3 regions of the Pseudoalteromonas sp. PAR1 genome follow, and region 1 is predicted to be linked to each of the others. Evidence: predicted binding sites of a transcription regulator. Region 1 holds the regulator's gene; each other region holds the start of a gene.
What was found. Region 1 encodes MetJ, which represses methionine synthesis genes. Its sites were predicted from a motif close to TAGACGTCTAGACGTCTA; they were not measured.

Region 1 (4,685 bases):
TTCTGCTGTTTAGTTAAAGGAAGCACCTTAGGGTGCTTTTTTTATGGCTAAAATTCACAAAATTCGTTATTAACGCTGACACTTACTTATCATCTTCACTCATTTCCTTTGCATAACTATTTCTGGCTGTTATGCCCATTATGTCGTTAATTGTAGAGACAAAGTGCCACCCCTTGGCTATATTCTTTTTTGTATAAATGAGTATACCAATCCGCAATAATACTTAATCATTTTGAGGGATTAAACCTGTCGCTACCTGCGTTAAAAATTTCTGATTTAGAACACAACTAAATAACGAAATTTTTGCCTTGCTATCAACAAGGTTTCATTGCCTCAAAATAGACTACTTAATTAAGCGTATTGGTATCTAAAAGCTATTAAAAATAATAAATTTAAATAATTTCGTGAGTAAATGCTGTGAACTTCGTTGAAATGGCTGTTTTGGGCTAATTTCGGCTATTTGCAGTGTTCGTGCATATAAAATACAAAAACACGCGCTTAAAAGGCCATAAATAGGTTAATTTTTATGTTTGATTAATCGCAACTATGCACAGAAATTGTTGGGAAATCCTTTAAAATTAAGCGATATAGCTTATAACAGGATAGACCTGATAATACTTGGAATTTTTATACATTACAGGTATCGTACTGATGCAAGCTCTCTCACTTTTTAACTTTTTGCAGGATACTATCGCGTTATGTCAGATTTTCGTGAAAAAGCATTACATTACCACGCTCACCCCGTTCCAGGTAAAATTAGTGTTGAACTAACTAAGCCAGCCGAAACGGTTAACGATCTCGCTTTAGCTTATAGCCCAGGTGTGGCTGAACCAGTCCGCGAAATTGCTGCTGATCCAGCAAATGCCTATAAGTACACAGGTAAAGGTAACATGGTTGCGGTTATTTCAAACGGTACCGCAATTCTAGGATTAGGTAACTTAGGCCCGCTTGCATCAAAACCTGTAATGGAAGGTAAAGCGTTACTATTCAAACGTTTTGCTGGCCTTGATTCAATTGATATTGAAGTAAAACACCGCACAACAGAAGACTTCATTAATACGGTTGCTAACATCGCTGATACGTTTGGTGGTATCAATCTAGAAGATATTAAAGCGCCAGAGTGTTTTGAAATCGAAAAAGCGCTTATCGAGCGTTGCGATATTCCAGTTTTCCACGATGACCAACATGGCACTGCTATTGTTACCGCTGCTGGTATGCTTAATGCCCTTGAAGTACAAGGTAAAGACATCGAAGATGCAATTATCGTATGTTTAGGTGCCGGTGCAGCTGCAGTTGCTTGTATGGAGCTATTAATAAAATGTGGCGCACTGCGTGAGCACATCTATATGCTTGACCGTAAAGGTGTGATCCACACTCGTCGTGATGACTTAAATGAGTATAAGCAATTATTTGCTAACAATACTGATAAGCGTACATTACAAGACGTTATTGCTGATGCTGATGTGTTTGTAGGTGTATCTGGTCCTAATCTATTAACTGCCGATGATCTTAAACTGATGGCAGATAAGCCTGTGGTGTTTGCGTGTTCAAACCCAGATCCTGAGATTGCCCCAGAAGTTGCACACAGTGCACGTAACGATTTAATTATGGCAACGGGGCGTTCAGACTTCCCTAACCAAGTGAATAACGTGCTTTGTTTCCCGTTTATTTTCCGTGGTGCGCTAGATGTGCGAGCAACGGCAATTAATGATGAAATGAAAATTGCAGCTGTGCATGCTATTCGAAGCATTGCAAAAGAGCCTGTACCAAGCGAAGTATTAAAAGCGGCTGGCGTTGAGTCACTAGAGTTTGGTGCCGAGTACATCATTCCTAAGCCAATGGACCCGCGTTTATTACCTCGTATTGCTCGTGCTGTTGCTGAGGCGGCAGTAGAGTCAGGGGTTGCGCAAATTGAGATGCCAGAAGATTACATGCGTTAAACTTAATTAACGCTAATAAAAAAACTCAGCCTAAGCTGAGTTTTTTTATGCCTGTGGCTATCGGCGGTGATCCGATGGCCGAAATACTTACTCTGAATCAAGAACAGGGATATCTAACCCCATTTCTTGCATAATCTTTTTAACTTCTTCTGGCACCTTTTCAGGGTTGTCTTTACGAAGGTCATCGTCATTTGGTAATGGTTGACCTGTAAAAGCATGTAGGAAAGCTTCACACAATAACTCACTATTCGTCGCATGACGTAAGTTATTGATCTGACGACGTGTACGTTCATCAGTTAATACTTTTAATACATTAAGTGGGATCGATACGGTAATCTTTTTTACTTGTTCTGATTTTTTACCGTGTTCTGCATATGGGTGAATGTATTCACCGTTCCATTTAGCCATAAGTTATTTCGTTGCCTCGGTTGTCAGTTATTTACGCGAGATACCAATTCAAAATAGAACACTTCGTAAAGGTAATTAGTATTTCTCATCGCGCAAGATGCGGAAATTCTATCTCTTTAAAAAAGATAGTCAAATACTAGTTATTTAGCCATCTAGTAGTGTAAATGTATAAACTTCTATTGTGAGCTATAAATACTTTGACTTCTCATAGTCGATCATCTAACCTTTTAGACGTCTAAACATCCAATTTATGAATAGGTGATGAAATGAGTGAAAAAAATAAAGCGACGATAGCGGTTCGTCACGGCATCGAAGCCGATAAGCATCATGGTGCGGTTGTGCCACCTCTATACTTATCAACCACCTATTCATTTGCTGACTTTGATACTAAACGCCAGTATGACTATGGCCGCAGTGGTAATCCGAATCGCGATATCTTAGCTGAAACTTTAGCTGAGCTTGAAGGGGGTGCAAGAGGCATTATTACTGCAACAGGTATGTCTGCAGTGCATTTAGCAACTCAGCTGTTAAACAGTGATGACACACTGGTTATTCCACATGACTGTTATGGCGGTAGTTACCGTTTATTCACCTCGCTTGAAAAACGTGGCCTGTTAAAACTAAAAGTTTTGGATTTAACTAAAACTGAAAATCTCCAAGAAATTTTAGCGATTAAACCTAAGTTGATTTGGATTGAAACGCCAAGTAACCCAATCTTGCGTTTAACAGATATTAAAGTAATTACTAGTATTGCTAAGCAGTGTGGTGCTTTGGTTGCGGCTGACAACACCTTCTTATCACCTGCATTACAAAACCCCATTGAGTTTGGTGTTGATATTGTTGTGCACTCAACCACTAAATATATTAATGGTCACTCTGATGTAGTGGGCGGTGCAGTGATTGCTGCAACGCAAGAGCTAGGCGATGAGCTTGCTTGGTGGGCGAATAACATTGGTATTACTGGTGCACCATTTGATAGCTACTTAACCCTTCGTGGTTTACGTACTTTAAATGTACGTTTGAAGCAGCACCAAGAAAATGCCTTTGCAATTGCTGAGTATTTAGAAAACTCACCTTATGTAAGCCAAGTTTATTATCCAGGCCTTTCTTCACACCCACAGCATGAGCTTGCTAAAGCACAGCAACGCGGTTTTGGTGGCATGGTGAGCTTTGATATTAAAGGCGACATTAACGATGCCGCAGCGTTTTTAACAAGCCTTAAAGACTTTAGCCTTGCTGAGTCGCTTGGTGGGGTAGAGAGCTTGATTTGTCACCCTGCAACGATGACACACGCAGGTATGGAGCCTAAAGCCCGTCTTGAAGCTGGTGTCGGTGATACCCTTATTCGTATTTCTGTAGGCATTGAAGACGTAAAAGACCTTATTGCCGATTTAGACCGTGTTTTTAATTTAGTAAAACCAGGTCAAGGCCAGCAAGTTACAAAAGCTGAAGTTAAGCAAACACAGCAAGATACACAACAAAACGCGTCATTTAAGTTAACGCCAGCACATACGGCATTGTGGTAGAAAAATGGTAAATATTGTTCATAAATTTGGTGGCTCAAGCTTAAGCTCGGCAGAACGCTATCATGCGGTGGCTAACATTGTTTTAGCGAATACGGAGCAGGGCGATTGCGTAGTTGTATCGGCATCGGGTAAAACAACCGATACTTTAGTAAAGCTTTGGCAAAGTTACCAGCAGCAAGATAGCCAAGCTGTTAGCGATATTCTACTGCTTATTGATAATAATCAACGTGCGCTTATTGAGCAGTTACTTACAGGCCAAAATAAACAACAGGCGTTGGCACAGTTAAAAGATGAACTTGCTGTATTAAACGAATTAATTAGTCAGCAACAGTTACTTGAAGCACCTTTACTTGCACATGGTGAAGTGTGGTCGGCGCGCTTATTGGCGGCTTACTTAAATCAGTTGGGTATTGCTGCACAAGATGTTGATGCAAGGCAGCTATTTACTTTAAATGATGGTCAGCTTTTACATCAAAAAAACCAGCAGCAATGCAGCGATACTATTAGCAAATCACATATCAACGTAGTAACGGGCTTTATTGCCGCAGATTGCCAAGGTAATACGGTTACTTTAGGCCGTAATGGCAGTGATTACAGCGCCACATTACTGGCCAGTTATACTTTTGCTAAACAAGTGTCTATTTGGACAGACACACAAGGGGTATTTAGCACTGACCCTCGTAAGGTTAAAAATGCGGTTAAATACGCCAAGGTATGTCGTGAGCAAGCAAACTTATTAGCGCGCTTAGGCAACCCAGTACTGCATGCAAAGACGTTATCGCCGTTAAAAGACTCAGAAATCAAACTCGTA
Region 2 (4,685 bases), on a different contig from region 1:
AGAAATTAATGCTTCTGTGCTGGTTAAAAACGCCAAAGCGAGTGACTTTATGGCGTTATTAAGTGATACAGAAAACGCGCCTAATTGGCTCGAAAACGTGAAAAGCGTAACCTTAATGGAGCGCTTAAGTCCCTCAGAAACTCTTGTTTATACCCACTTTAATTCGCCTTGGCCGGTATCAGATCGAGACTTGGTGAGTTACTCTTGTTATCGCGCTTTAGGTGAGCATAAAACTGAGCTACAAATTAAAAGCCAGCCCTATGCAAAAGCAGAAGTGGCAGGGGTTGTACGAATTAAAAACCTCACTGCATATTGGCGCTTAGAACAGCAACAAACTAATTTATTAGTGAGCCATCAAGCTTATGCAGATCCGAGTGGCTCTATCCCTTATTGGTTAAGTAACAAAGTGTCATTAAAAAGTGTTTATAAAACACTACAATCGCTCAGAGAGCAGTTAACTAATAATCAGTTTTCGCGCACCAAAACCAGCAGCATCCCCGGTAATTGCTAGCAATTAAAACAAGGGTCTTATGGTGACAGTGTAAGAGTTTATTATTATGATCAGGTTAATTCTGAGGCAGTAGGTAAAAAATGAAAGAACCAAAAATCCCCCTGGTCAATAAGCCAAATGGCCTTGGTGTTGGACGCATTTTAAAAGCAACTAAATGCTCGATTAAAGGCTTTAAAGCGGCGTTTAAAGAAGAGTCTGCATTTCGTTCTGAAATTTATTTAGGACTGTGTTTGTTACCCTTGTCGGTCGTATTGGCGCAGTCACTTAATCACTGGTTAGTGTTGTTTATTCCCTATTTATTATTATTAATCGTCGAGTTACTTAACTCATCAATAGAAGCGCTGACTGACCGAGTTGGCATTGAGTATCATGTATTATCAGGGCGAGCCAAAGATATGGCCTCTGCGGCGGTGACATTGTCGCTGGTGGTTTTAGCCTTGGTATGGGGTGTGGCTGTTTACGAAAAAATAGTTTCCTACTTTTAAATCAAACACAAAAAAAGCGCCAAATGGCGCTTTTTTCATTTTATTTAACCTATTACAGGCCAGCAGCTGCGCGAAGTGCGTCTGCTTTGTCTGTGCTTTCCCAAGGGAACTCATTACGACCGAAGTGACCATAAGCCGCAGTCGGTTGATAGATAGGACGCTCAAGATCAAGCATTTGGATTAAGCCGTAAGGGCGTAGGTCGAAGTGCTCACGCACTAATTCGATTAGACGTGCTTCATCTAATTTACCTGTACCAAATGTTTCGATGCTGATAGATGTTGGCTCTGCAACACCGATAGCGTAAGAAACTTGTAGCTCACACTTGTCAGCAAGACCAGCAGCAACCACGTTTTTAGCAACGTAACGTGCAGCATATGCAGCTGAGCGGTCAACTTTTGATGGATCTTTACCAGAGAAAGCACCACCACCGTGACGAGCCATACCACCGTATGTATCTACGATGATTTTACGGCCTGTAAGACCACAGTCACCCATAGGGCCACCGATTACGAAACGGCCAGTTGGGTTGATGAAGAACTTAGTCGCGCTTGAGATAAGCTCAGCAGGAAGAACCGGCTTAATGATAGTTTCCATTACCGCTTCAACTAAGTCGTTTTGTGAGATTGAATCACAGTGTTGAGTTGAAAGAACAACTGCATCAATACCAACAGGCTTGCCATTTTCGTATGCAAACGTTACTTGAGATTTTGCATCTGGACGTAACCAGTTAAGCTCACCGCTCTTACGAACTTCAGCTTGACGCTGAACTAGACGGTGTGAATAAGTGATTGGTGCAGGCATTAAAACGTCAGTTTCATTACATGCATAACCGAACATTAAACCTTGGTCACCAGCGCCTTGGTCTTCTGGACGAGCACGGTCAACACCTTGGTTAATATCTGGAGATTGTTTACCGATAGTGTTTAGGATTGCACACGAGTCAGCATCGAAGCCCATGTCTGAGTGCGTGTAACCGATTTCACGTACAGTTTTACGTGTAATTTCTTCGATATCTACCCAAGCGCTAGTAGTGATTTCACCACCAACCATAACCATACCAGTCTTTACGTATGTCTCACATGCAACACGGGCATGAGAATCTTGCTCTAAGATAGCATCTAGAACCGCGTCAGAGATTTGGTCCGCGATTTTATCCGGATGACCTTCAGAAACAGATTCAGAAGTAAATAAATGTTTTGCCATTGTATTTCTGCTCACAAATATTGCGCTCCACAAACGTCGGTAATAGCGCTAAAAAAATAAGGGGCGTATTTTATCTAAAACAAATATGTTTGCATAGTAATTTTACGCCTAGACGTCCATTTAAAATTACTAATAACGTATTGTTCTTAACAAACGCCCATAAACGGTGCATTTAATGCGGATTTTTAATTGCACTGTACCCTTACAATAAGTAAGAATGGAGCTTCATAAACAACCAGCGCAAATACATAAAGGTAGGAGAATTCATGCCATCACGCAAAGAACTTGCAAATGCTATTCGCGTCTTATCAATGGACGCAGTACAACAGGCCAAATCTGGCCACCCTGGCGCCCCTATGGGCATGGCAGATATCGCAGAAGTACTATGGCGCGATTATCTAAAGCACAACCCTACGAATCCAGAGTGGGCAGACCGCGATCGATTTATTCTTTCGAATGGTCACGGTTCAATGCTGATCTATTCTCTACTGCACTTAAGTGGCTATGACTTACCACTCGAAGAAATTAAAAACTTCCGCCAAATGCACTCAAAAACACCGGGCCACCCAGAATATGGTTATGCGCCTGGTATTGAGACCACTACGGGTCCATTAGGTCAAGGGATCACAAATGCTGTGGGTATGGCAATTGCTGAGAAAGCACTTGCTGCACAGTTTAACCGTGAAGGCCACGATATTGTTGATCACTACACCTATGCATTTATGGGTGATGGCTGTTTAATGGAAGGTATTTCTCACGAAGCCTGTTCATTAGCCGGTACATTAGGCCTAGGTAAACTAGTTGCGTTTTGGGATGACAACGGCATCTCAATTGATGGTGAAGTAGAAGGGTGGTTCAGTGACGATACACCAGCGCGCTTCAAAGCATACGGTTGGCACGTAGTAAGCGATGTAGACGGTCATAACCCTGATGCAATTCGCGCCGCTATCGAAGAAGCACGTAGCATTACTGATAAACCATCACTAATTTGCTGTAAAACAATCATTGGTTACGGTTCACCTAATAAATCAGGTAGCCACGACTGTCACGGTGCACCACTAGGTGAAGACGAAATCAAAGCATCTCGTGAGTTCCTAGGTTGGACAGGTGATGCATTTGAAATTCCAGCTGAAATCTACAGCGAGTGGGATGGCAAAGAAAAAGGTAAGCAACTAGAAGCTAGCTGGGATGAAAAATTTGCCGCTTATGCAAGTGCATACCCAGAGCTTGCAGCTGAGTTTAAACGCCGTACAAACGGTGAGCTACCAGCTAATTGGGCTGAAAAGTCACAAGCTTACATCGAAGAGCTACAAGCAAACCCTGCAAACCCAGCAACACGTAAAGCATCACAAAATGCACTAAACGCGTTTGGTCCGTTACTACCAGAATTCATGGGCGGTTCTGCTGACCTAGCTGGCTCTAACTTAACACTTTGGGATGGCTCAAAAGGCTTAGAAGCAAACGATGCAAGTGGTAACTACATTTTCTACGGCGTACGTGAATTTGGTATGTCAGCGATTATGAATGGTATTGCACTGCATAAAGGTTTTATTCCTTACGGTGCTACATTCTTAATGTTCATGGAATACGCACGTAACGCAGTACGTATGGCTGCACTAATGAAGCAACCAAGTATCTTCGTATACACGCACGATTCAATTGGTCTAGGTGAAGATGGTCCGACGCACCAACCAGTAGAGCAAATTGCAAGCATGCGTTTAACGCCTAACCTAGTGAACTGGCGTCCATGTGACCAAGTAGAGTCTGCGATTGCATGGCAACAAGCTATCGAGCGTAAAGATGGCCCAACGTCACTTATTTTCACTCGTCAAGGCCTTGAGCAACAAGCGCGTACTGCACAGCAGTTAGCTGATGTGAAAAAAGGTGGTTACGTACTTAGCTGTGACGGTGAGCCAGAGCTTATCCTTATCGCAACAGGTTCTGAAGTACAGCTTGCACAAGATGCAGCTGCAGAGCTTCGTTCACAAGGTAAAAAAGTACGTGTGGTATCTATGCCTTCAACAGACTTATTTGATGAGCAAGACGCTGCATATAAAGAAAGCGTACTACCAGCAAGCGTAACACGCCGCGTAGCAATCGAAGCGGGTATCGCAGACTACTGGTACAAGTATGTAGGCCTAAATGGCGCAGTAGTAGGTATGACGACCTTCGGTGAGTCAGCACCTGCAGGCGAGCTATTCAAGCACTTTGGTTTCACTGTTGAAAACATCGTAAATAAAGCAAACGCTTTGTTCTAAGCTTAAGCCACTAAAATTTAAAAGCCCGCCCTGTATGCCACGGTGCGGGTTTTTTTATACCCCGTAGGTTGGGTAGAACGGAGTGAAACCCAACACATTCGCAGCTTTCAGCCGTCAGCCATCAGTTTTAACCCCCCTCACCGTAGGCGTGAAATTTATTTCGCGTGAAAAGTTATGCTTTTTGGTTGAATACTTGAAGTCAAATTTGTTTAAGATGAAGTGAGATA
Region 3 (4,685 bases), on a different contig from region 1:
CGGTCTCGTAATCTTCTTCCATGATCAAGCGCTTAAACTTAGCCGAGCCAGTTACATTGGTACGCTCACCGACGTTAGTAAATACAGCAATTTGGTCAGTCATGTCGGTTTCCTAGTTTAAGTTGCACGCTTCAAGGCCCGATAAGCGCATACGCACTTCAAGCTCTGGCAGTTGGCGAGGCTTAACACCACTCAGGCCTTTCGCAAACGCCTTAATATGAGCCGGTGTGGTGCCACAACAACCACCTACAATATTAATAAAGCCAGATTTGCCCCAATCGATAATTTCTTTAGCCATTTCAGGGGCTTCTAAATCATATTCACCAAACTCATTCGGTAAACCTGCATTTGGATGCACCGAGGTAAAGGTTTCACAAACGCGCGATAGCTCTTCAACATACTGGCGCAGTAAGTCTGGGCCAAGGGCGCAGTTGAGGCCAATTGAGAGCGGTTTAATATGGCGAATAGAGTTATAAAATGCTTCGGTGGTTTGTCCTGATAAAGTACGACCAGAGGCATCGGTAATGGTGCCTGAGATCATCACAGGCAAACTACGACCAGCTTGCTCGAAAGCTTCTTCTACGGCAAACGAAGCGGCTTTTGCATTAAGCGTATCAAAGATGGTTTCAATCAAAATAAGGTCTGCGCCACCTTCCATCAGTGCCAGTGTCGACTCAACATACGCAGCCACCAGCTTATCAAAATTGATATTGCGATAACCTGGGTCATTTACATCTGGTGAAATAGAGCAGGTTTTTGACGTTGGCCCAAGCACCCCCGCTACATAACGCGGTTTACTTGGATCTTTTGCTTCAAACTCATCACATACGCCGCGCGCAAGTTTCGCTGATTCGAGGTTGATTTCGCGACTAAGACTCGCCATATCATAATCTTCCATCGAAATAGTCGTGGCATTAAAGGTATTGGTTTCGATGATATCGGCACCGGCTTCTAAGTAAGCACGGTGAATATCAGCAATGATCTTTGGCTGAGTCAGGCTTAATAAGTCATTATTGCCTTTAATAAGTACATGCCAGTCTTTAAAGCGCTCACCGCGATAGTCTTGCTCTTCTAATTTATGTTCTTGGATCATGGTGCCCATCGCGCCATCGAGGATTAAAATTCGCTGTTTCAGCGCCTCGGTCAATTGTTCGCGTTTATTCACTGCATTACTCGGCATAGTTGTTAGTCCTTACGTCTTGGCTAACTAAGTTAATATCATACGGTGTAGTTTGGTACACATAATAGTTTAACCAATTAGAAAACAATAAAAAGGCATGACTTTGCCATGTTTTCGATGGTTCGTTATCAGGGTTATCATCTGGGAAATAATTTTCTGGTTTAGGTGCGTCTGCAGACTTCTCGCTATCACGCAGGTACTCTTCTTTTAAGGTATGCGCATCGTACTCTGGATGACCTGTAATATACACTTGGCTGCCAGACTTATTCTTAATTAAATAGGCACCAACTCGCTCAGAACCAGCTAACACCACCAAATCATCACAGGCAGTTATCTTATCAATATCAATATGACCATAGCGAGAGTGTGGCACTAAAAAGGTATCATCAAAGCCACGGGTGAGTGCTGCGTGGTCAAAATAGCTTTTGTGGGTAAATACACCACTTAACTTATTTGGTTTAAGTTCACGCTTAAGACCATAGTGGTGATAAAGCCCCGCATGGGCCGCCCAACACGAAAACAGCGTAGAGGTAACATGCAGCTCAGCCCAGTCTAAAATCACTTTAAGTTCATCCCAATAGACAACATCGTCATACTCTAAATGTGCAAGCGGCGCACCTGTGATGATCATAGCATCGTAGTTATTGTCTTTTACCTCAGAAAAATAACGATAAAACGTATCTAAGTGCTGCTCAGAGTTACTACTGCTGCGGTGGGTATCTAAGCGCAACAGCTCAACATTAACTTGCAGCGGTGAGTTAGCTAGTAAGCGAATAAACTGCACCTCGGTTTCTACTTTGTTTGGCATTAAGTTTAAGATGGCCAAACGCATTGGGCGAATCTCTTGCGTTTTCGCACGGCTTTTTGGCATTACAAACACGTTTTCCTGACGTAACTTTGCAATAGCTGGCAATTCATCTTTTACTGTAATGGGCATAGCGGGCTCCGAGCATACATATTAGAGTGCTAATTATGAACGGATAGTTAGAAATTTCAACCTCTAGATGTTTAGATGTCCAAATGAAGTGATATTTCTGAGTGGTCATTAATTAAAATGTACGACTCTTTGAGTAAATAACACCTTGATATTAAGCCTATCATAAACGCTGAATTCTGTATTTTGAGGTAGTTTGGGTATACAATACTTGCTGTTAATTTTTATTATAAATTGAAGGCTTCTTTCATGGTGTTACCAGACAAGTTTATATTCTCGATGAGTCGAGTATCTAAGGTTGTGCCACCTAAGCGCACTATCTTAAAAGATATTTCTTTACACTTTTTCCCAGGCGCAAAAATTGGTGTGCTAGGTCTAAACGGTGCAGGTAAATCGACGTTACTGCGCATTATGGCCGGTGTTGACCAAGACTTTGAAGGTGAAGCTCGCCCTCAACCAGGCACTAAAATCGGTTACTTACCGCAAGAACCGCAGCTAGACGAGAACAAAACAGTTCGCGAAACAGTAGAAGAAGCGGTAAGCGAAGTTAAAAATGCATTAAATCGTCTAGATGAAGTATACAACGAGTATGCAATGGACGGTGCTGACTTCGATGCGCTTGCTAAAGAGCAAGGCGAATTAGAAGCTATCATCCAAGCACACGATGGTCACAATATTGATAACGTGTTAGAGCGTGCAGCTGATGCATTACGCCTACCACCTTGGGATGCAAAAATTGAACACCTTTCGGGTGGTGAGCGTCGCCGAGTTGCGATCTGTCGTTTACTACTTGAAAAACCAGATATGCTTATTCTTGACGAACCAACCAACCACTTAGACGCTGAGTCAGTTGCTTGGTTAGAACGCTTCTTACACGACTACGAAGGTACTGTGGTTGCTGTAACCCACGACCGTTACTTCTTAGATAACGTAGCAGGTTGGATTTTAGAGCTTGACCGTGGTGAAGGTATTCCTTGGGAAGGTAACTACTCATCGTGGCTTGAGCAAAAAGATTTACGTTTACAACAAGAACAGAAATCTGAAAAAGCACGTCAAAAATCAATCGCACAAGAACTTGAATGGGTTCGTTCAAACCCGAAAGGCCGTCAAGCTAAGTCTAAAGCACGTATGGCACAGTTCTCAGAGCTTCAACAAAATGATTACCAAAAGCGTAACGAAACGAATGAGCTATTCATTCCACCGGGTCCACGCTTAGGTGACCAAGTTATCGAAGTGAAAGGCCTGAAGAAGAGCTTTGGCGACCGCGTATTAATTGATGACTTAAACTTTGCAATGCCTAAAGGCGCTATCGTAGGTATTATCGGTGCCAATGGTGCAGGTAAATCAACGCTTTTCAAAATGCTAAGCGGTGAAGAAAAGCCTGATAGCGGTGAGATCATTGTTGGTGAAACAGTAGAGCTTGCAACTGTTGATCAGTTCCGTGGCAACATGGACGAGAGCAACACTGTTTTCCAAGAAATCTCAAACGGCCAAGACGTATTGAAAATTGGTAACTTTGAATTCCCAAGCCGTGCCTATGTTGGCCGCTTTAACTTCAAAGGTAACGACCAACAAAAATTCGTTAAAGACCTATCAGGTGGTGAGCGCAACCGTTTACACCTAGCTAAGCTGTTAAAAGCTGGTGGTAACGTATTACTTCTGGATGAGCCAACCAATGACCTAGACGTTGAAACACTACGTGCACTTGAGAACGCTATTTTAGAGTTCCCTGGCTGTGTAATGTGTATCTCGCATGACCGTTGGTTCCTTGACCGTATTGCTACACATATTCTTGATTACCGTGACGAAGGCCAAATTAACTTCTTCGATGGTAACTACACAGAATACGAAGAGTGGTTGAAGAAAACCTTAGGCGCCGAAGCGGCACAACCTAAGCGTATCAAATACAAAAAAATTGGCTAATTAGCTGATATTATAAAAGCCCCAGTTTAGGGGCTTTTCTATAACTATTAACTTTCATCAGTAATTATCAGCTGTTTTCTCTCATTCATTTCATATTGAACTATACTGTTTAGGCTAAAAAGTATGGAGAATAGAGACATGAATGAACGCAGAGAGTTTTCTAGGGTGCTATTTTCTTGCCCGGCTGTCCTTCATATAGAAGGTAACGACTATCACTGTCAGTTACTCGATTTATCATTACAAGGTGCACTTATCACTAAAAGTGATTCATTTTTAATACCTATCCATTCTAAAGCCGATTTAATTTTCACCCTACCCGAATCAAGTATTGAGATAAAAATGCAAGTTGAACTGTGTCATGTTGAACATCAGCATGCTGGGCTTCGCTGCGAACATATTGATATAGATAGTATTAGCCACCTTAAGCGACTAATTGAGCTAAACCTAGGTGATGAAGCTCTATTGCATCGAGAACTAGCGCATTTAATTCACGCTCCAGAGTAAACATCTGCTCAGAAATTCGCTATGCTGTAGCAAATTCAGCTATCCAATGAGCTATGCAGTTAAATCCCCATTTACCTTTGGTTTATCATCCTAATTATTCGTTTAGCTTCGATCCAAACCACCGCTTTGTAATGAGTAAGTTTG

Region 2: a site for MetJ is predicted at 2,302-2,319, ahead of metK (methionine adenosyltransferase). Genes of this name have one in related genera too.
Region 3: a site for MetJ is predicted at 2,182-2,199, ahead of metA (homoserine O-succinyltransferase). Genes of this name have one in related genera too.

The regions. Positions count from the first base shown of each region.
Region 1 is NZ_CAMZMY010000025.1:51,362-56,046, reverse strand. Features, by position in the region: gene QL229_RS17385 (malic enzyme-like NAD(P)-binding protein) at 699-1,940, shown strand; gene metJ (met regulon transcriptional regulator MetJ) at 2,028-2,348, opposite strand; gene metB (cystathionine gamma-synthase) at 2,615-3,874, shown strand; gene metL (bifunctional aspartate kinase/homoserine dehydrogenase II) at 3,879-4,685, shown strand, end outside.
Region 2 is NZ_CAMZMY010000001.1:181,563-186,247, reverse strand. Features, by position in the region: gene QL229_RS00850 (START domain-containing protein) at 1-511, shown strand, start outside; gene QL229_RS00845 (diacylglycerol kinase) at 592-996, shown strand; gene metK (methionine adenosyltransferase) at 1,049-2,200, opposite strand; gene tkt (transketolase) at 2,467-4,458, shown strand.
Region 3 is NZ_CAMZMY010000006.1:61,279-65,963, reverse strand. Features, by position in the region: gene metH (methionine synthase) at 1-103, opposite strand, end outside; gene QL229_RS06595 (homocysteine S-methyltransferase family protein) at 113-1,180, opposite strand; gene metA (homoserine O-succinyltransferase) at 1,170-2,117, opposite strand; gene ettA (energy-dependent translational throttle protein EttA) at 2,364-4,037, shown strand; gene QL229_RS06580 (PilZ domain-containing protein) at 4,176-4,541, shown strand; gene QL229_RS06575 (histone deacetylase) at 4,595-4,685, shown strand, end outside.